One region of the Nonomuraea sp. NPDC001699 genome, then DNA from elsewhere that is predicted to be linked to it. Evidence: riboswitches for the same ligand, from Rfam matches in the RefSeq annotation. Region 1 holds a riboswitch; each other region holds the start of a gene.
What was found. Region 1 has a riboswitch for thiamine pyrophosphate ahead of thiC (phosphomethylpyrimidine synthase ThiC). Riboswitches for the same ligand answer to the same signal wherever they lie in the genome.
Positions count from the first base shown of each region.

Region 1 (7,155 bases):
TGATCGTGATGGTCAAGGTGGGCAAGAAGGTGACCCGGCACGTGCTGGCCGTCGTGCCGGGGGATGCGCGGCTGGATCTGCAGGCGGTCAAGGGGCTGCTGGAGGGCACGTACGTGGCCTTCGCCGACAAGGACAGGGCGGAGGAGCTGGCGGGGAGCGTCAGCGGGACGGTGTTGCCGTTCAGCTTCGACCCTCGTCTTGAGCTGGTGGTCGATCCTTCGCTGCTGGAGCTGCCGGAGATCTACTTCAACGCCGCGCGGCTCGACCGGTCGCTGGTGCTGGCCACCGACGACTACGTCCGGCTGGCCGCGCCGCGCGTGGCCACCATCGTGGCGGCGCCGGTGCCGGCCGCCAACTGAGCCCCTGCGGGGGTACCGCCCGCCGACAAAGACCGCGTGTGGGTACCGGCAACCAACCGGGCCTCAAGCGCGGGCGCAGGTGGCGGTCGGTGGGGTGTTGGTGGTGGTCCAGGAGGAGAGGAAGCCGAAGGTGGTCGTGGCGCCGGGGGCGAGGGCGCCGTTCCAGGTCTCGTTCCTGACCTGCACGGACGAGCCCGTCTGCGTGAGCCGCCCACCCCACAGCCGGCTGACCGCCTGACCGTCGGCGAACGTCCAGCCGACGTCCCAGCCGGTCACCGGGGAGGCGCCGGTGTTCGTGACGGTCACCTCGCCCTGGAAACCGTCCTGCCACTGGCCGGTGATCCGGTAGGCCGCCGCGCAGTCACCGCTCCCCGAGGTGGGGGTGGGGGAGGAAGGCGCGGAGAGGGCGGCGGTCAGGGCCGGGTACCAGGCGTCGGACATCTTCTGGTCGCCGGAGGCGTTCGGGTGCACGCCGTCGTAGGTGTCGGTGCCCGTGCTGAAGCCCGTCCACTGGTCCACCGCAGGTGGGCGGGTTCATCGGGATGATCTTGGCGACGAGGATCTTCATGGCGGGGTTGCTCGCCCGCATCTGGTTCACCAGGGTGGTGAACGCGCCCAGGATCGTCGCGGGGGCGATGTTGCTCCACACGTCGTCGGTGCCGAGGTGCATGACGACGATGTCGGGCCTGGTGGCCGAGAGCCAGCCGGGTTGGTGGCCAGGTAGCCGCCGTGACCCTCGTTGTCACCGTCGTGGGCGACGTGGTGAGGACGAGCACCGCGCCGGCCAGTGCCGGCATCGCCGTCAGTAAGGCGCTGATCCTGCGCATGTCCCCGTCGCGTGGCCTGCGCAGATGGTAGGAGCGGGCGGGGGAGACGGGGAAGGCGGCGACCTGCGGGAACGTCCCCTACACCGATGTGACTTTCACGATCGCGAGCGGGCAGGGCCCGTGGTGCAGCATGCCCTGGCTGACCGAGCCGATGAGCATGCCCTTCAGCGTGCCGTGCCCCCGGCTGCCGACGACCAGCAGGTCGGCCCCGGACGCCGCCTCGCGCAGCACCTCGACGGGATGGCCGTGCACGACGTCCTCGATCACCTCCACGCCGGGATGGCACTGCCGGGGTATGGCGAGGAACGTCCGCAGGGCCTCGCGGGTCTCGCGTTCGGCCTCAGGATCGGCGGGTTCGAAGCCCGAAGCGCGCGGCCAGGCCCAGGCCTCCACTGCGCGCAGGCGGGCGCCGCGCAGCTCGGCCTCGGCGAAGGCGAACTTCAGCGCGCGCAGGCTCCCCTCGGAGCGGTCCACACCGACCACCAGTTCCCCGCGCGGAACGGCGGGCGGGTCGCGGACCAGGACGACGTCCGTGTGGGCGTGCGCGGCCACCCCGTGGGCGACCGAGCCGAGCAGCAGCCCACGGACGCCGCCCAGGCCACGACTGCCGACGACGAGCAGTTCGGCCTGCTCGGCGGTCTTGATGAGCGCGGCGCGGGGATCGCCGGGCACGAGTTCCGTGGTCACCTCGGCGCCCTGCTCGCGGGCGTGCCGCTCGGCGGCCGCGAGCACCTCCTTGGCGCCGTCGCGCATCCACTTGCCCACCTCCGCGTACCGGCCGGAGATCGGGTGGCAGACCCAGTCGGGCACCACGTGGGCCACGGTCAGCGACACCCCGCGCAGCACTGCCTCCTTGGCGGCCCAGTCGACGGACAGCAGTCCGGTCGGCGAGCCGTCGACACCTGCGACGATCATGGTCAGGCCACGTAACATTCCACTTCGGCGCGGCGGTACGCCAAGCCCTGTCTGGTGGACTCGTCGATGCACGCGCGCTCGGTCCTGCTGAGGAGTAGTTCGCCGCAGACCGTCACGCCGGAGTACGTCCGGCAGTCGAGTGAACGGTTGCGCCGGCCGATGCGGTAGTTCTCCTGGACCGCCTGCCTGCACTTGGCGCGCAGGGCCTGCGTGTCGGCGTAGCGGCACTGGGCGGTCAGGATCCGGTACTGCTGCTTGCTCACTTCCTGCTGCTCGATGCCGTCCCCAGAGGCGGCAGCCGGTCCGATCGTGGTCAGAGCCACGATCGCGGCCACAGCGGCGATCTTCATCATAGTTCCCCTGAGGGGGTCCGTACCGCCAGGGGCGATCGTCAAACCTTAGGCTGATCGCCATGCTGACGCTCCGGTACGACGAGCCCGCCCCCGACTGGGAAGGACACGTCCTTCCGATCGGCAACGGAGCGCTCGGCGCGTGCGTGTTCGGGACCCTCGGGACGGAACGCGTCCAACTCAACGAGAAGTCGTTGTGGACCGGCGGTCCGGGGAGCGCGGGGCCCGGCGCGTCGGGCAACTGGCCCGAGGAGCGGCCCGGCGCGCTGGACGCCGTGCGCCGGATGATCGACGAGCGGGGTTCGGCCTCGCCGGAGGAAGTGGCCGGAATCCTCGGAAACCCGTCCTACAGCACGGTGGGGCACATCCCCGGGTTCGGGGCGTACCAGAACTTCGGTGAGCTGCTGCTCGACGTGACCGGTGGTTTCTCGGGCGGCTACCGGCGCACGCTCGACCTGGAGACGGCGGTGGCCGCCGTGACGTACGAGGACGCCGACGGCGTGGTGCTCACCAGGGAATATTTCGCCTCGTACCCGGCGAAGGTCATCGTCGGACGGCTGACGGCGGCACGCCCGGGGCGGGTGGGGTTCACGTTACGGTTCGGCACAGCGCACCCGGGCGGGGAGGAAGTGACCGCCGAGGCGGGACGGCTGCGCGTCCGGGGTGTGCTGGCCGACAACGGCCTGGTGTACGAGGGCCAGGTCCAGGTGCTGACCGAGGGCGGCACCCGTACGGACGAGGGCGACCGCGTCGTCGTGACCGGCGCCGACAGCGCGGTGTTCGTGTTCTCGGCGGGCACCGACCACGCGCCCGTCCATCCCGGTTACCGGGGCCCGGACCCGGCGGCGCGGGTCACGGCGGCCGTGGACGCGGCGGCGCGCCGGCCGTACGGGGAGCTGAGGGCCGAGCACGAGGCCGACCACCGGGCGCTGTTCGGCCGGGTCCGCCTGGACCTCGGCCAGATCATGCCCGACCTGCCGACCGACCGCCTGCTGGCCGGCTACGAAGGGGTCGCGAGCCCGTCCGACAAGGCGCTGGAGACGCTGTACTTCCAGTACGGCCGGTACCTGCTGATCGCCTCCTCCCGACCCGGCTCGCTGCCGGCCAACCTCCAGGGGGTGTGGAACGCGTGCAACTCGCCGCCCTGGGAGTCCGACTACCACACCAACATCAACCTCCAGATGAACTACTGGCCCGCCGAGCCGGCGAACCTGGCCGAGACGGCGGTGCCGTACCAGGAGTTCGTGGCGGGGCTGCGCGCGCCCGGACGCGAGACCGCCAGGTCGATCTTCGGCACCGAGGGATGGGTGGTGCACTCCAACACCAACCCGTTCGGGTTCACGGGGGTGCACGACTGGCCCACGTCGTTCTGGATGCCGGACGCGGCCGGCTGGCTGGTGCGCCAGCTCTACGAGCGTTACCTGTTCGACGGCGACGAGGGTTACCTGCGCGGGCACGCCTACCCGGCGATGCGCGAGGCCGCCGAGTTCTGGCTGGCCAACCTGCGTCCCGACGTGCGCGACGGCAGCCTGGTCGTCTCGCCCGCCTACTCGCCCGAGCACGGCGACTTCACCGCGGGCGCGGCCATGCCGCAGCAGATCGTCCGGGACCTGTTCGCCTGCACGGCCGAGGCCGCGCGGACGCTCGGCGTGGACGCCGAGTTCGCCGGACGGCTGCGCACGGCGGCCGACCGGCTCGATCCCGGGCTGCGCGTCGGCTCCTGGGGGCAGCTCCAGGAATGGAAGGCCGACCTCGACGACCCCGCCGACCGGCACCGGCACGTCTCCCAGCTCTACGCCCTGCACCCCGGCACGCAGCTCACCGCTCCCGAGCACTTGGCGGCGGCGCGCACGACCCTCGAAGCCCGCGGCGACGGAGGCACGGGCTGGAGCATGGCCTGGAAGGTCAACTTCTGGGCCCGGCTCAAGGACGGCGACCACGCGCTGAGCATGCTGAGCGGGCAACTGCGGTCCAGCACGCTGCCGAACCTGTGGGACACGCATCCGCCGTTCCAGATCGACGGGAACCTCGGCGCGACCGCCGGGGTGGCCGAGATGCTGCTCCAGAGCCACGCCGGCGTCGTCGAGCTGCTGCCCGCGCTGCCGTCCGCCTGGCGCGCGGGCTCCTTCGACGGGCTGCGCGCCCGCGGCGGCTTCACGGTGGGCGCGACCTGGAGGGACGGCGTGCCGGCCGAGGTCAGGCTGACGTCGGCGCGCGGCGGGACCGCCCGGCTGCGCGGCCCCGGGTTCGCGCTCGACCTGGAGACTAGGGCAGGGGAGAGCTACGCGCTGTCGCCAGCACGCTGAACCAGGTGCGGTGGGTCACGCTCGACTCGTGCCAGGCGACCGCGAACCCGGCCGAGTCCAGCGCCGTGAGCAGGTCGCCGGCGTCGCGGTGGACGAACCAGCGCTCGTACTCGGTCCGGTAGGGCACCGGCTCCCACCCCTCGCCGTCGCCCAGGGCGGTGGTCAGCGCGAGCACCCCGCCGGGGCGCAGTGTCGCGTGCCAGGCGCGCAACGTCGACTCGGTCTGCTCGGACGGCACGTGCACGAGGGCCGCGGCCGACCAGATGCCGTCCAGGGACGCGGGCGCCAGCGGCGGGTGCCGCAGATCGCCCAGGACGGTGGGAACGCCTCGCCCGGCGGCGAGAGCGGCCATCCCGATCGACAGGTCCACGCCCACGGTGGACAGGCCGCGTCCGGTGAACCAGGCCGACTCGCGCCCGGGGCCGCACCCCAGGTCGGCGACCGTGGCTCCGGCGGGAAGGGATGAGGCGAACCGTTCGCGGAAGGCCGCGAACGAAGGAAGAGGGACGGTGAACCGCTCGTCGAACTGGTTCGCGATGACGTCGTAGGTGGCGGTCGTGTGCGCAATGGGATCAGACATCCCCTTGATCCTGCCACGCGCGAGGTTATGATCGCGGTGACCAACGCGGGAGCCCGGTGTGGACCGGGCTGAGAGGACGGCTGCCAGCCGCCGACCGCCAGAACCTGCTCCGGATAATGCCGGCGAAGGGAGTTTGCGCGATGAGCGACGCGCGCTTTTCCAAGATCCACATCGGTGACCTCCAGGTGCCCATGCGCGAGGTCAGGCTGTCGAACGGCACGTCGGTGCGGCTCTACGACACCTCAGGGCCGTCGCGTACCGACCGCTCGGCGTGGGGGTCCCCGGTCACCCAGCTCGGCGCCGCGCGGCGCGGGGTGGTCACCAAGGAGATGGAGTTCGTGGCCGTCCGGGAGGGCATGACGCCCGAGTTCGTACGGCAGGAGGTCGCGGCCGGCCGGGCGGTCATCCCCGCCAACGTCAACCATCCCGAGTCCGAGCCGATGGCCATCGGCAGGAACTTCCTGGTCAAGATCAACGCCAACATCGGCAACTCGGCCGTCACCTCCTCGATCGAGGAGGAGGTCGAGAAGATGACCTGGGCCACCCGCTGGGGCGCCGACACGGTCATGGACCTGTCCACCGGGCCGAACATCCACGAGACCCGCGAGCAGATCATCCGCAGCTCGCCCGTACCGGTCGGGACCGTGCCGATCTATCAGGCGCTGGAGAAGGTGGGCGGGCGTCCGGAGGCGCTGTCGTGGGAGGTCTACCGCGACACGCTGATCGAGCAGTGCGAGCAGGGCGTCGACTACGTGACGGTGCACGCGGGCGTGCGGCTGGCGCACGTGCCGCTGACCGTCCGCCGCAGGACCGGCATCGTCTCGCGGGGCGGTGCGATCATGGCCGCCTGGTGCCTGGCCCACCACCGCGAGAGCTTCCTGTACGAGCACTTCGACGAGATGTGCGCCCTGCTGGCCCGCTACGACGTGACGTTCTCGCTGGGCGACGGCCTGCGCCCGGGGTCGATCGCGGACGCCAACGACGAGGCCCAGTTCGCCGAGCTGCGCACCCTGGGCGAGCTGACCAAGGTCGCGCACGCGCACGACGTGCAGGTGATGATCGAGGGCCCCGGCCACGTGCCCATGCACAAGATCAAGGAGAACGTCGACCTGCAGCGCGAGCTCTGCGACGACGTGCCGTTCTACACCCTCGGCCCGCTCGTCACCGACATCGCACCCGGCTACGACCACATCACCTCGGGCATCGGCGCCGCCATGATCGCCTGGTACGGCACCGCCATGCTCTGCTACGTCACCCCCAAGGAGCACCTGGGCCTGCCGAACCGGGACGACGTCAAGACCGGCGTGATCACGTACAAGATCGCGGCGCACGCGGCGGACCTGGCCAAGGGCCACCCGCAGGCCCAGGCATGGGACGACGCGCTCTCGGAGGCCCGGTTCGAGTTCCGCTGGGAGGACCAGTTCGACCTGTCGCTCGACCCGGACACCGCCCGCGCCTTCCACGACGAGACCCTGCCCGCCGCGCCCGCCAAGACCGCGCACTTCTGCTCGATGTGCGGCCCGAAGTTCTGCTCGATGAAGCTCAGCCACGAGGTACGGGCGGGCATGGCCGACAAGGCGGCCGAGTTCACCCGGAAGGGCGGCACGATCTACCTGTAGCCCGCCGCGGTCAGCCGGGCAGCGTCTCGCCGCCGATCGGGGCCAGCACCTCACCCGTGTAGTACGAGGACAGCCGGTCGGCGGCGAAGAACACGTACGAAGGGGCGATCTCGTCGGGGTCGGCGGCCCGCTTCATGGGCACCTGCGCGCCGAACGTCTCCACCTTCTCCTCCGGCATCGTGGCCGGGATCAGCGGCGT
Region 1 is NZ_JBSFGF010000001.1:678,101-685,255, forward strand. It holds gene ACWCSU_RS03250 (YbaK/prolyl-tRNA synthetase associated domain-containing protein) at 1-359, shown strand, start outside; gene ACWCSU_RS03255 (cellulose binding domain-containing protein) at 423-878, opposite strand; partial or broken gene ACWCSU_RS03260 (hypothetical protein) at 928-1,029, opposite strand; gene ACWCSU_RS03265 (hypothetical protein) at 1,089-1,217, shown strand; gene ACWCSU_RS03270 (universal stress protein) at 1,265-2,101, opposite strand; gene ACWCSU_RS03275 (hypothetical protein) at 2,104-2,454, opposite strand; gene ACWCSU_RS03280 (glycoside hydrolase family 95 protein) at 2,514-4,757, shown strand; gene ACWCSU_RS03285 (class I SAM-dependent methyltransferase) at 4,717-5,337, opposite strand; TPP riboswitch at 5,373-5,485, shown strand; gene thiC (phosphomethylpyrimidine synthase ThiC) at 5,478-6,956, shown strand; gene ACWCSU_RS03295 (SDR family oxidoreductase) at 6,967-7,155, opposite strand, start outside.

Region 2 (7,155 bases), on a different contig from region 1:
GGCCAGTTCCACGCGGCCCGCGGCGGCCAGCTCGGCGAGGATCGCGCCGCCGAGCGCGGGGTCGAGCTGGATGCCCCCGATGAGCTGCCTGCCTTCCTCCTCGCCGTAGGCGAGCAGGAGGAGTTCTTCGGCGATCGTCACGGTCATGCCTCGACACTAACCTCCCAGCATGAGCATCTCGGAAAGACTTCACGCGATCGGACGTCCGCTGCTCCAGGCGCAGCTCGACCATCCCACGGTGGCCGGGATCGGGCGTGGCGACCTGCCGGAGCCGGTCTTCCGGTCCTGGCTGGAGCAGGACTACCTGTACCTGCTCGACTACGTGCGGGTGTTCTCCAGGCTGGCCTGGCAGGCGCCGGACGGGCATCTGGGGGACCTGGTGGATCTGGCGCACGCGACGTACCACGACGAGTTGCGCCTGCATCGGTCGTTGTCGGCGGAGTTCGGGGCCGACCTGGACAACGCGGTGAAGGGGCCGGCGTGTGTGGCGTACACGGCGTTCCTGTTGGAGGCGGCGGGGTCTTATGGGGAGGGGCTGGCCGCGCTTTATCCGTGCATGTGGGGATATTCGAGTCTTGGGAAGATCCTTGCGGAGAACCCGCCGGCCGAGCCGCGTTACCGGGCCTGGGTGGACACGTACGCCGATCCCGGGTTCGCGGCGCTGACCGTACGGATCGGGCAGATGATCGACGAGGCCGACCCCGACCCCGTACGGGCGGAGGCGCTGTTCACCGAGGGCATGGCCCACGAACTCGCCTTCTGGGACGTGCCGTAGTCGCGTGACGGTCCGGCGCGCGCCATACCCTGGTGGCATGCCGGAACTTCCCGAAGTGGAGTCGCTCACCCACTTCCTGCGCGAGCGGGCGGTCGGCCGTTCGATCGCGGGCGTGGACGTCGTCGCCTTCCAGGCGCTCAAGACGTTCGACCCGCCGGTCACCGCGCTCGGCGGGCTCACCGTCACGGGCGTGTCGAGGCACGGCAAGTTCCTCGACCTCGACTGCGACGGCCTGCATCTGATCATCCACCTGGCCCGCGCCGGCTGGCTGCGCTGGCGTGACGACCTGTCCGGCGCGCGGCCGGTGCGGCCGGGCAAGGGGCCGCTGGCCGTACGCGTACGGCTGGCGCCCGACGACGACGGCCTGGCCCCCGGGTTCGAGCTGACCGAGGCCGGCACGCAGAAGCGGCTGGCCGTCTACGTCACCGACAAGCCGGAGGACGTCCCGGGCGTCGCCGCCCTGGGCCCCGACCCGCTCGACGACGCCTTCACCGTCGAGGCGCTCAAGCGCATCGTGGGCGGCAACCGTGCCCAGATCAAGGGCCTGCTGCGCGACCAGAAGGTGATCGCCGGCATCGGCAACGCCTACTCCGACGAGGTGCTGCACGCCGCCAGGATGTCGCCGTTCAAGATCGCGGCGACGCTGACCGACGCGCAGATCGCCGACCTGCACGAGGCCATCGTGACGACGTTGCACGACGCCGTGGAGCGGGCGCACGGGCTGGCGGCCAAGGACCTCAAGGCGGAGAAGAAGTCCGGGCTGCGCGTGCACAACCGGGCGGGCCAGCCGTGCGACGTGTGCGGCGACACGATCCGCGAGGTGTCGTTCGCCGACTCCTCGCTCCAGTACTGCCCGACCTGCCAGACGGGCGGCAGGCCGCTCGCCGACCGGCGGATGTCGCGCCTGCTCAAGTAGGGTCCCGGGCGCGGGATGATGGAAGCATGACCGTTCCAGAGATCGAGGCCACCGCCGTTCCCGACGACGCCTACCTGCTCGACGTCCGCGAACAGGACGAATGGCTGGCCGGCCACGCCCCCGAGGCCGTGCACATCCCCATGTCGCAGATCCAGGGCCGCGTCGAGGAGGTGCCCGCCGACCGCACCGTCTACGTGGTGTGCCGGGTGGGCGGCCGGTCGATGCAGGTCACGGCGTGGCTCAACCAGCTCGGGCGCGACGCCGTCAACGTGGGCGGCGGCATGCAGTCGTGGGAGTTCGCGCGCCGTCCGATGGTCAGCGAGACCGGGCAGCAGCCGTTCGTGGCCTGAATGCCCCACTGTGGCGGTTCCGCCGCCATTGAGGCATGATGAGGGCGCCAACTGCATAGTCGCGGGAGCTCGGGGTGCCGGGCTGAGAGGGCAGCAACACAGCCGCTGCCGACCGCCTGAACCTGTCCGGGTAATGCCGGCGTAGGGAGTGTGCGATGACGCATGTCGTCGACGAAGTTCCGCTGACCCTTGACGGCGCGCCCCCCAAGACCCTCGGCGTCCTCGACCAGGGCGCGCTCTGGGCCAACCTCGGTGTCAGCCTCCTCGGTTTCTCCGGGGCGCTCATCCTGATCGACCCGCTGGGCGGCGCGCCGCTCAGCCTCGTGGCCGCGCTCACGGCCGCCGTGGTCGGCAGCCTCATCGGCACCGCCATGGTGGGCCTGTCGGCCATTCCCGGCACGCAGACCGGGCGGCCGGCGATGGTGCTGCTGCGCGGGCTGTTCGGGGCGAAGATGTCGTACGTCCCGTCCGTGCTGAACATCGTGCAGATGCTCGGCTGGGGGGCCTTCGAGCTCTGGGTGATCGCCAAGGCCGCGAACGCCATCTTCGGGGACGTCCCGTACCAGGTGTGGGTGGTGGTGGCGGGCGTGCTGACCACCGCGCTGGCCGTCTGGCCGCTCGGGTCGATCAGGCTGCTGCGCCGGTACGTGACCGTCGGCGTGATCGTGTCGCTGATCTGGTTCACCGTGTCGTTCCTGGGCGAGGCGCCGACGTACACGGGCGGGTCGTGGACGGCCTTCGCCCCGGCCGTCGACTACGTGATCGCCCTGTCGGTGTCGTGGGTGCCGATGGCCGCCGACTTCGCCAGGCACTCGCGCTCCAGCCGGGCCGCCTTCACCGGCGTCGTCGGCGGCTACACCGTCGCCCAGGTGGCCTGCCTGGCCCTCGGCGTGTACGCGGTGGCCATCGCGGGCGCCCAGGCGGTCCAGGCCGACGGCATGGTCGTGTTCCAGCCGTTCGTCGTGGCGCCGCTGGGCGCGCTGTTCTTCGGCATCCTGGTGCTGCGCGAGACCGACCAGTCCTTCGCCAACGTCTACTCCACCACCGTCTCGCTCCAGAACCTCATGCCGAAGGTCGACCGGCGGGTCGTCTCCACCGCGATCGGCGTGCTCACCACCGCGATCGCCCTGGTCGTGGACGTCACCTCCTACGGCGCGTTCCTCGGCGTGATCGGCGCGGTGTTCGTGCCGATGTTCGCGGTGCTGGCCGTCGACTACTTCGTGCTCGGCGGCGCCGCCCGCTGGAACACCGCCGAGGACGCGCCCTCGCGCTGGCTGATGCTGCTGCCGTGGGCGCTCGGCTTCGCCGCCTACTGGTTCACCACCTCGACGCCCACCGTCGCCGGCTGGGACGACTTCTGGGCGGCCGCCCGCGACGCGGTCGGCTTCACAAGGGAGACGTGGATGAACGGCGCGCTCGGCGGCGCGCTCGTCGCCGCCCTGGTGACCCTGCTGATCGGTGGGCTGACCGGTGGGCTGACCAGGGGCCTGCGCCGGTCAGCGGGCCGTTGAGACGCGGCGCTCGATGTTGAGCAGGTGCTGCTTGGCGGCCACGCCTCCGGCGTAGTCGCCGAGCTCGCCGTCCTCACGGACCACCCGATGGGAGGGCACGATCACGCAGACGGGGTTGGCGCCGACCGCGTTGCCGACCGCGCGCAGCGCGCGCGGCCGTCCGATGCTCGCGCCGATCTCCTCGTACGTCGTGGTCGTGCCGTAGGGGACGGCCATGGTCTTCTGCAGCACGCTACGGGCGAACGGCGTGGCCAGCGCGAGGTCGACCGGCGTGGCGAACGTGCGCAGCCGCCCGGAGAAGTACGCGTCGAGCTCCCGGCGCACCGGGTCGAGACGGCGGGCGTCGGGCCCGATGAACGTGCCGACCTCCTTGGCCACCCGCTCGTACACGACGTTCTCGGACTCGAAACTGCAGGCCGCGATGCCTTTCCCGGTGACCGCCAGGACCAGCCTGCCCACGGCGCCGTCGTAGGTGCCGAACGCGATGTGCGGCGGGCCCTCGCCCTTGTAGGTGTTGGAGGTCACTCTCAGCAGGGCATCGAGGTCGCTGCTCGACATGCCTCTCACCCGTTTCAGCCACCGGAATCTTCGTGAGCGCAGCGTATCGGACGGATCGCCCGTCAGACCCACCACGCCACGTGCACTATGGAGGTGTGGGGGACACATGGGTCGGCAGTGACGAGGAGATCGCTCGCGCTGTGCTCGCCGGTTCCCCCAACGCCGTGGTGGCGCTCGACCGCGACCAGAGCGTGCTGGTCTGGAACGCGGCGGCCGAGCAGCTGTTCGGCTGGACGGCCGCCGAGATGCTGGGGCGCCGGGCGCCGATCGTCCCCGACGAGCTGACCGCCGAGCACAACGCGGTGCTGGAGCGCGTACGGACCGGGGGGCAGGTGTCGTTGCGCACCAAGCGCGTCCACAAGGACGGCGGCGCGCTCGACCTGCGGGTGGACATCAACGCCCTGCGCCTGGGCAACTCCGTGGTCGGCTACGTCTGCGTCCACCATCCCGCCCGGGCCGACGAGGTGGCCGGGCTGCGCATGGAACGCCGGGCCAGGCTGGTGCGCCGGCTCACCGACGTGGTCGGCGACATCAACTCCGAGCTGGAGCTGCCGGCCGTGCTCGACCGGATCTCGGCCAGCCTGACCGAGCTGACGGGCGCGGACGCGGGCGGCTTCGTGCTGATCGAGGGGGAGCGGCTGCGGCTGGTCAGCACGTACCGGCTGCCGGAGACGCTCAGGGGCACCACCACCGGCCTGCGGACGAGCCTGGTGGACAAGCTCTTACGCACGGGCAAGACCGTGATGCTGGAGTCCCACGGGCTCGACGACCTGGTGTGGGCCAGGCTCAACGGGCTGCACACGATCGCGCTCGGCCTGGCCGCGGTCGGCGGACGCCCCTACGGCGCCCTCTACGCGCTGTTCGCCGGGGCCGCCCCCGGGCACCTGGAGCTGGAGCTCCTCGAACTGCTGGCCGGGCACGCCGGCATCGCGGTCGGCAACGCGGTGGCCTACCAGGAGGCGGTACGGCAGCGGGCGCACGAGCGGGCCGTGTTCGACGCCAGCGCCGACGGCATCGCCGTGCTGGACGACGCCGGCCGGGTCGTGCGCTGGAACCCCGCCGCGGCCGAGCTGACCGCCTTCCCGGCCGACGTCGTGATCGGCGGGCCGCCGCCGTTCCCGCTGCCCAGCCCCGGGGAGAAGCTGACGTTCCAGATGGAGAACGGCCGGTGGCTGGACGTGGTGAGCGCGAAGATCGAGGAGACCGGCGAGGTCGTCATCGACTTCCGCGACGTCACCCAGGCCAAGGAGCTGGAGGAGGCCAAGGACCTCTTCCTGGCCACGACCAGCCACGAGCTGCGAACGCCGATCACGATCGTGCGCGGGTTCGCCAGCACGCTCGACGCGCGCTGGGACAAGATGAGCGACTCCGAACGGCGCTCGGCCGTGCACACGATCGCCGAGCGGGCCGGCTCGCTGGGTCAGCTCATGGACCATCTCCTGCTGGGGGCCAGGGCGGGCGCGGACGAGCTGGCGGTGCGGATCGAGGCGTTCGACCTCGCCGCCCGCATCCACGCCGCCACGCTCGGCCTTCCCGTGTTGTCCGACCGCCACCGCGTCGAGGTCCGCATTCCGGACGAATTGCCCCCGGTGCTGGGCGACGCCCTGGCAACCGACATCGTTTTGGGGCAATTGCTGGAGAACGCGTTTAAATATTCCCCAATGGGTGGATTGATCTGTGTTGAGGCTTGGTCCGAGGGCGACGACGTGGTCGTAGTGGTGGATGACGAGGGGGTCGGAATCTCACCGCCTGACCGCGAACGGATCTTTGAGCGCTTCGTCCAGGTGGACAGCGGGGACCGGAGGCGCTTTGGTGGAGTGGGGCTCGGGCTCTATATCGTGCGCGGTCTGGCCAGGGCGCAGGGGGGAGAAGTGAGTGCTCAACCGAGGTCCGGAGGGGGTACGAGGATGCGGTTGGTGCTGAGGCGCGCTTCCACTATCCGATCCGACACACCGATGCGGTAACGAGGTGGTCACAGTTGAGCTGATCTATCGTCCAATGTGTACAAGCTGTGATCGAGATGCGGTTTCTGCGATTGGCTAACGGGGCATTTCGGTCGTACCGGGGAGTGTTCCCGCGGGGGGCACAGGGAACGGGGAGGTGGGTGTGTCAAGCGTGGTGCTGCTGCCGTACGCGCCGTCCAGCGTCGCCGTCGCCCGCCAGCGTCTGAGCACTGACCTGCAGGATTGTGGGGTCTACACCGCCGCGATCGACGATGCCGTGCTGGTGGTGAGCGAGTTGCTGAGCAACGCGCTGCGGCACGCGCATCCGCTGCCTTCAGGCATGGTGAGGGTCGCCTGGATGCGTAGCGACGATCACATCGAGGTGGCGGTGAGCGACGGGGGTGCGGCGACAGAGCCGCGGGCGGGCCGCCCGACCCTGTCTTCGCTCGGGGGCCGGGGGCTGGGAATCGTCGAATACGTGGCTGAGAGCTGGGGGGTTCGTCACGACGGGGACACGACGACCGTGTGGGCCATCCTGCCCGCACCCAACGGCGCGTCGGTGAACGGGCAGGTCGCGGCCCTGAAGGAGGCCGGTTAGGCGGCCCTGGCCGCTAGCACGGCCCGTTCGGTGACGGCCCATGCCGTGGAGACCACGAGGTACAGGCCGCCCGCCAGGGGGAGCACGAGCGCGGCCAGCGCCGAGCCGTACGGAAGCAGCGGCATGACCTTCCGCAGCAGCTCCGGCTGGTCCTCCGAGACCTTGATCGAGCGTGCCGACAGCCATGCCAGCAGCACGAGCCCCGCGATCACGACGACGAAGACCGAAACCGGCCAACTGATCAGACCGAAATTGGCCACCACACCCGCGATCTGCTGCCCCAGCGGAGCTCCGAACAGCGTGTGCCCGGCCAGCGCGGTCGGATGCGTGGCCACCCTGAACATCAGCCACATGAACGGCAATTGCGCCAGCATCGGCAAGATCCCCGCGAACGGCGACGTGCCTTCCCGGGCGTACAGCGCGGTCAGCTCCTTGGACAACCGCTCGGGATCGCGTCCGTGACGCTTCTGCAGCTCCCGCAGCTCCGGCGCGAGCCGCTGCTTG
Region 2 is NZ_JBSFGF010000005.1:521,786-528,940, forward strand. It holds gene ACWCSU_RS19120 (GOLPH3/VPS74 family protein) at 1-147, opposite strand, end outside; gene ACWCSU_RS19125 (TenA family protein) at 170-775, shown strand; gene ACWCSU_RS19130 (Fpg/Nei family DNA glycosylase) at 813-1,691, shown strand; gene ACWCSU_RS19135 (rhodanese-like domain-containing protein) at 1,718-2,041, shown strand; TPP riboswitch at 2,093-2,206, shown strand; gene ACWCSU_RS19140 (purine-cytosine permease family protein) at 2,197-3,552, shown strand; gene ACWCSU_RS19145 (methylated-DNA--[protein]-cysteine S-methyltransferase) at 3,538-4,110, opposite strand; gene ACWCSU_RS19150 (ATP-binding protein) at 4,206-6,074, shown strand; gene ACWCSU_RS19155 (ATP-binding protein) at 6,226-6,651, shown strand; gene ACWCSU_RS19160 (YidC/Oxa1 family membrane protein insertase) at 6,648-7,155, opposite strand, start outside.
Region 2: it holds a riboswitch for thiamine pyrophosphate, as region 1 does, so the genes downstream of both, ACWCSU_RS19140 (purine-cytosine permease family protein) here and thiC (phosphomethylpyrimidine synthase ThiC) in region 1, are expected to answer to the same signal.

Region 3 (7,155 bases), on a different contig from region 1:
GGGGCTCAGGCGCTTGGCGAACTCGGCCGCCGCCGCCCCCGGGTCCTCCGCGTCGGTGATCGCGCGTACGACCACCACGCGGCTCACGCCGTACGACATGACCTCGTCGAGGTTGGCGAGGTCGATGCCGCCGATCCCGAACCACGGCCGCGGCGATTCCGGGTCCGAGGCCGACCCCAGCGACGCGGCGTGCCGCAGCAGCGCCGGGCCGGGCGCGTGGCGGCCCGGCTTGGTCGGCGTGGGCCAGATCGGGCCGCAGCAGAAGTAGTCGACGCCCTCCTCCACGGCCGCGGCGGACGCCTCGGCGATGGAGTGGGTGGACCGGCCGATGACGATGTCGTCGCCGAGTATCTCTCGCGCGACCGTCACGGGAAGGTCGTCCTGCCCCAGGTGGAGCACGTCGGGCCGGGCGGCGTAGGCGATGTCCGCCCGGTCGTTGACGGCCAGCAGCTTGCCGTGCCGGTCGCAGGCGTCGCGGAAGACTTCCAGGAGCGCGAGTTCTTCGCGTGCCTCCAGGCCCTTCTCCCGCAGCTGGATGATGTCCACGCCGCCGGCCAGCACCGCATCGAGGAACTCTGCCAGGTCGCCGCGGTCGCGGCGGCCGTCGGTGCAGAGATAGAGGCGGGCCTCAGAAACCGAGGGCCTGGGCACGCCGCTTGACCTCCGTGTGACGGCCGGCCTTGATCGCCTCGATGGGCGACCCCGGCAGGGACTCGTCTGGGGTGAAGAGCCAGCGCAGCGACTCCACGTCGTCGTAGCCGGCGTCGAGCAACACGGTCAGTGTGCCGGGCAGGCCCTTCATCACGTCCTTCCCGTCGAGGAACACCGCGGGCACCTGCGGCCCGCCGCCGCCGCGGCGTACGCCGAGCAGCTTGTGGTCCTTGAGGAGTTGCTTGGCCCGCCCGATCGAAAGGTCGAGGCGTGAGGCCACTTCGGGGAGAGTGAGCCACTCGTCGACGAGCTGGTCGGTCTCCCGGTCGATCTGTGCAACAGAAAGCGTCACGAAACCACAACTACCACATGCCGTCCTTGCTCAAACAACACAATCCCGTAGGGGGACCTCTGGATCTACCAGGCGTTCTGTGTCGAGGCGGTGACCGCCTTCGATGATCCTACGGCCCTGCACGTAGTCCCGGGGCCGGTCGACGGCGAGCACCGCGGCGAGGGTGTCGCCCGAGGTCAGCCAGACGGCCGACCACTTGCCCTCGGGCTCGCCCCGGTAGACCAGGCGGTCGCCGGAGGGATGGTGGCCGATGTACTGGACCATGTGGCCGAACTGCTCGGACCAGAAGTAGGGCGCCGGATCGTAGACGGCCTCCTCGCCCAGCAGGGTCGCGGCGGCGACCTCAGGCGAGCCGAGCGCGGTGTCCCAGTGCTCGACGCGGAGCCGGGTGCCGTAGCGGCGCGACCACCAGGCGGCGCAGTCGCCGGCCGCGACCACACCCGGCATGGACGTGCGCAGGTGCTCGTCGGTGACGACGCCGTTGTGCAGGTCGATGTCGGAACCGGCCAGCCATTCGATGGCGGGCCGCACGCCGATGCCGGTGACGACCACGTGGGCCTGGACGAACTCGCCGCCCACCAGCCGTACGCCGCCCTCGTCCACCTCGTCGACCATGGTGTTCAGGCGCAGGTCGATGCCGTCGTACCAGTGCAGGGTGCGGGCGCCGATCTCCGGGCCCACGGCGTTGGCCAGCGGGGTGGGGCCGGCCTCGATCACGGTCACCGTGCAACCGGCCTTGCGGGCGGCGGTGGCGACCTCGGCGCCGATCCAGCCCGCGCCGATGATCGCGACGTGCGCCCCGGCCACCAGCCCGGCGCGCAGCTCGTGGGCGTCGTCGAGGGTGCGCAGGACGTGCTGGGGGCCGTCGCCGGGCACGGTGATCGGCTCGGCGCCGGTGGCGATCACCAGGCCGTCATAGCCGAGCTCGCCCTCGGTCGTCTCCAGGACGCCCTGGCGCAGGGCCTTGGCGGTGACGCCGGGCCAGAAGTCGATCTCCAGCGCGTCGAGGTCGGCCTCCAGGAAGCTGGAGTCGGCGGCGCCCGACAGGACGGCCTTGGACAGAGGCGGGCGGTCGTAGGGCCGATGGCGCTCCTGGCCGATCAGCGTGATCCGTCCGGTGAAGCCGCGCCCGCGCAGCGCCTCGGCGCTCCGCAGCCCGGCCAGGCCCGCTCCCACCACTACGACATGGTTCACGTTCATGACCATAACGGGGGCCGTGCCGGCGCGTCGCACCGAGGCCGTAGGCTGGGAGGGCAAGACGCGCGGGAGTCCGGCCGTCACCGGGCTGAGAGGAAGGCTTGAACGGGCCTTCGACCGCAAGACACCTGATCCGGATCATGCCGGCGAAGGGAGCGCGGATGAATGTGATCGTGGGCGGCGGGGTCGTCGGGTTGTCGATCGCCTGGCGGCTGGCCCGAGCGGGGTCGCCCGTCACGGTGGTCGACCCGGCCCCGGGCCGCGGGGCCTCCTACGCGGCGGCCGGGATGCTCGCCCCCGTCAGCGAGGTCGCCTACACCGAGGAGCCGCTGCTGCGGCTGGGGGCCGCGTCGCTGAACCGGTGGCCGTCCTTCGCGGCCGAGCTGGCCGCCGACGCGGGGCTGGACGACGGGTCTGCCGCAGGCTTCGCCACAGGGCTCGCCGGTGGCACCGGCTCGGGCTTCGGCGCGGGGCTCGCCAGTGGGTCCGGCGCGGGATTCGGCGGCGGGTTCGGGCGGGTGGCCGGGGAGGCGGGGTCGATGGAGGCCGCGCGCCGGGGGCTCGACCTGCGCGCCGACGGCACGCTCGACGTCGCCTTCGGGGCCGACGACCTCGCGGCGCTCGACGACCTGGCGGCGTTCATGGACAAGCTGGGGCTCCGGGTGGAGCGGCTGACCGGGCGCGAGTGCCGCCGCCTGGAGCCCATGCTGGCCCCGTCGGTGCGCGGCGGGCTGCTGGCCCCCGGTGACGCCTGGGTCGACCCGCGCCGCGTCACGGCGGCGCTGCTGGCCGCGCTCGACCGGCTGGGCGTGCCCCTGGTGCGGGCGCGGGTGACCGGGCTGCTGCGCGACGGCGACACCACGACCGGCACTGGGACCGACGCTGGGATCGGTGCTGGGACCGGCGCTGGGATCGGGGCGATGACCGGGGCCGCGGCGGGTGCCGTGATCGGTGTGCGCCTCGAACCCGACCCGGGTCAGCCTGGCGCCGCCGTGCGGGAGATCGCGGCCGATCGCGTGGTGCTGGCCGCCGGGGCGTGGAGCGGAGAACTGGCCGGCGTGCCGGTACGGCCGATCAAGGGACAGATCATGCGGTTGCGCTCGCCGCAGCCGCTGCTCGGGCGGTGCGTACGCGGGATGGTGCACGGCGCCCCCGTCTACCTCGTCCCCAGGGGCGACGGCGAGCTGGTGCTCGGGGCCACGCAGGAGGAGCTGGGGTTCGACACCCGGGTGACCGCCGGCGGGCTCTACGAGCTGCTGCGGGACGCCAGGGAGCTGGTGCCGGGCGTCACCGAGCTGGAGGTCGCCGACGTGGTCGCCGGGCTGCGGCCGGGCACCCCCGACAACCTGCCGATCATCGGGCCGGGCGCGGCTCCCGGGCTGGTGCTGGCGACCGGCCACCACCGGGGCGGGGTCCTGCTGGCCCCCCTCACGGCGGCCCTGGTCACAGCAACCCTCACGACACCTGCCGGGGCGACACCGTCCCCTGCGACCCCCACCACGGTGACGCCGCCATCAGGGGCAGCCCCCAAGGGGCCAACGGCCTCAGGAGCGGCGTCTGCAGGGGCGGCAGCGTCCCGAGGGACAGCGTCTCCAGGGGGGCCCGCGTCCTCAGGGGCGGCGTCTCCAGGGGCGGCAGCGTCCTCAGGGGTGGCGTCACGCGGGGCGGGGTCGTTGCCGGGTGCGGGGATTCTGACGGGTGAGGAGGGCGAGCTGGCCGCGCTGTGCTCGCCCGCGAGATTTCGGGATATTTCATGATTGTGACGATCAACGGCGCCGCGCACGAGGTGGCCGACGGCACCACCGTGGCCCAGGCCGTACGGACGCTGACCACCGCCACCACCGGGGTCGCGGTGGCCGTGAACGACGAGGTGGTGACGCGCAGCTCGTGGGAGACGACGGCGCTCGGCGACCGCGACCGCGTCGAGGTGCTGACGGCGGTGCAGGGTGGATGAGCTGATCATCGCCGGGGAGAAGTTCTCCTCCCGGCTCATCATGGGCACGGGCGGCGCGCCCTCCCTGGAGGTGCTCGACCAGGCGCTGGCCGCCTCGGGCACCCAGCTGACCACGGTGGCCATGCGGCGGCTCGACCCCGGCGCCCGCGGCTCGGTCCTCGACGTGCTGCGCCGCCGCGACATCAAGGTGCTGCCCAACACCGCGGGCTGCTTCACCGCGGGCGAGGCCGTCCTGACGGCCCGGCTGGCCCGCGAGGCCCTGGGGACGAACTGGGTCAAGCTAGAGGTCATCTCCGACGAGCGCACGCTGCTGCCCGACCCGATCGAGACGTTCGACGCGGCCGAGCGGCTGGTGGCCGACGGGTTCGTGGTGCTGCCGTACATCGGCGACGACCCGGCGCTGGCGCGGCGGCTGGAGCAGGCCGGCTGCGCGGCCGTGATGCCTCTGGGCGCGCCGATCGGGTCGGGCCTCGGCATCAGGAACCCGCACAACATCGAGCTCATCGTGGAGGCCGCCGCGGTGCCGGTGATCCTCGACGCGGGCATCGGCACGGCCAGCGACGCCGCCCTGGCCATGGAGCTGGGCTGCGACGCGGTGCTGCTGGCCACGGCGGTGACCCGCGCGCAGCGGCCCGAGCTCATGGCCTCGGCGATGAGGGCGGCCGTGGCGGCGGGGCGCCAGGCGCGGCAGGCGGGCAGGATCCCGCGCCGCCGCTACGCGGAGGCGTCCTCGCCGACGACCCCGTAGGGGCCCGCCGGAAGTTCGCCGCGTAGGATCCCCCTCAGATCCCTCGGAGGGCTCGGCTCGCGCCGGGTCCTCCCGCCGGTCGGGGCCGCCCTCCTGGGAACGTCTCCGCATCGGTTTCGGGCGCGCGGGCCCTGCCGGTGCCAAAACGCCCGTAAACTCAGGGGGGTGGTGGATAAGACGACTGCGGACCCCCTGGTCGGGCGGCTCCTCGATGGGCGCTACCGCATCGAGAGCCGGATCGCCCGGGGCGGTATGGCGACCGTCTACCTGGCGCTCGACGTCCGGCTGGACCGCACTGTCGCGCTGAAGGTCATGCACTCCTCGCTCGCCGAGGACCCGGCCTTCGTCCGCAGGTTCATCGGTGAGGCCAAGTCGGTCGCGAGTCTGTCCCACCCCAACGTGGTGCACGTCTTCGACCAGGGCACCGACACCGACGTCGTCTACCTGTCGATGGAGTACGTGCCGGGCCGCACGCTCCGCGACATCCTGCGCGAGCGCGGCAGGCTGCCCGCCCGCGAGGCGCTGGAGATCATGATCCCGGTGCTCGCCGCCCTGGGCGCGGCCCACCAGGCCGGGATGGTCCACCGCGACGTGAAGCCCGAGAACGTGCTGATGACCGACGACGGCCGGGTCAAGGTCGTCGACTTCGGGCTGGCCAGGGCCATCGAGGCGACCAACCAGACCCGTACCGGCGTGATGATCGGCACGATCGGCTACATGTCGCCCGAGCAGGTCACCACCGGCGGCGCCGACGTGCGCAGCGACGTCTACGCCGCGGGCATCATGCTGTTCGAGCTGGTGACCGGGCAGCAGCCCTACGACGGCGAGACGCCGATGTCGGTGGCCTACCGGCACGTCCACGACACGGTGCCTCCGCCGTCGGCGCTGGTGCCCGAGGTGCCGCCGCTGATCGACACGCTCGTCGCGCACGCCACGGCCCGCGAGCCGCACGACCGCCCCAACGACGCCACGGCGATGCTCGTCCAGGCGGTCGAGGCCCATCGCATGTTGCCCCGGCTGAGCACCCCGCCGGCCATGACGGCGGTGTTCAACCAGTCGATCCCGCCGCGTCCGAGCGGCGCGGGCGCCCCGTCGATGCCGATGGCCGCGCCCGCCCACACGCTGATCCAGCCGCGCGCCGAGATGGCGCCGCCGGTGCCGCCGGTGTCGCCGCCGCCGTCCACGCGCTCGTTCAAGCCCAACTGGTTCCTGGTCACCCTCGCCGCGGTCATGGTGGTCGCGGTGGCGCTGACCGGCTGGTACTTCTCCCAGACCAAGATGGTGCAGGTGCCCGACCTGGTCGGCCAGAACATGGTGGTCGCCGAGCGGACCGCCACGAGCAAGGGCTTCAAGATCCACAAGGTCGCGGGCGAGTACGACGAGGACACCGCCGAGGGGCTGGTGCTGCGTACCGACCCCGAGGGCAAGACCGAGCTGGAGAGCGGCGGCACGATCACGCTGGTGCCCTCGCTCGGCCCCAAGCGGGTGATCGTCCCCAGCGTCAAGGGGCTGACCAGCGACGAGGCCCGCGTCAAGATCGCCGAGGCCGGGCTCACCGTGGGCAGCGTCAAGCGCCTGCCCAGCGCCGAGGTCGAGCGGAACAAGGTGATCCGCAGCTCCCCCGAGGCGGGCGAGAAGGTCAAGGAGGGCGCGAAGGTCGGCATCTTCGTGAGCGCCGGCATGGTGATGCCCGACGTGACCGGCATGCCGAAGGACGAGGCCGCCGCCTACCTGGGCGGCCAGGGCTTCCAGGTGCAGGTCAACGAGGTCGACGACGACGCCGAGCCCTGCACGGTCATCGCCCAGGCGCCCAAGGCCAAGTCCGAGGTCGACAAGGGCACGCCCGCCATGATCACGGTGGCGCGCTGCCAGACCGACTTCTGGGACTGGTTCAAGGGCGACAACGAGGCCCGCGACGACCAGGACTTCCGCCTGGTGCCCGCGGTCATCGGCAAGAACGTCAAGGACGCCAAGTCGGAGCTGGAGTCGCTGGGCTTCCACGTCCGGGTCAGCCGGCTGGCCAACGGCGGCGTCGTCCAGTACCAGCGGCCGTTACCGAACAGCGAGCGGCCGCCCGGCGCCACCGTCTACCTCTGGCAGTAGCCCTCCTCAGGCCAGGTGGCCGTGCAGGCGGACCCTGGCCAGCCCGCCGTCGGGGTAGATGTCGACCCGGACGTGGGTGACCGGTTCGGAGTGGTCGAGGCGGAAGCGGTGGGGCAGGTCGGGCTGCAACCGGGTCTTGGGCAGCAGCCC
Region 3 is NZ_JBSFGF010000003.1:392,435-399,589, forward strand. It holds gene thiE (thiamine phosphate synthase) at 1-651, opposite strand, end outside; gene ACWCSU_RS11980 (Rv2175c family DNA-binding protein) at 629-1,003, opposite strand; gene ACWCSU_RS11985 (NAD(P)/FAD-dependent oxidoreductase) at 1,034-2,203, opposite strand; TPP riboswitch at 2,256-2,372, shown strand; gene ACWCSU_RS11990 (FAD-dependent oxidoreductase) at 2,362-3,957, shown strand; gene thiS (sulfur carrier protein ThiS) at 3,954-4,154, shown strand; gene ACWCSU_RS12000 (thiazole synthase) at 4,147-4,902, shown strand; gene pknB (Stk1 family PASTA domain-containing Ser/Thr kinase) at 5,071-7,005, shown strand; gene alc (allantoicase) at 7,012-7,155, opposite strand, start outside.
Region 3: it holds a riboswitch for thiamine pyrophosphate, as region 1 does, so the genes downstream of both, ACWCSU_RS11990 (FAD-dependent oxidoreductase) here and thiC (phosphomethylpyrimidine synthase ThiC) in region 1, are expected to answer to the same signal.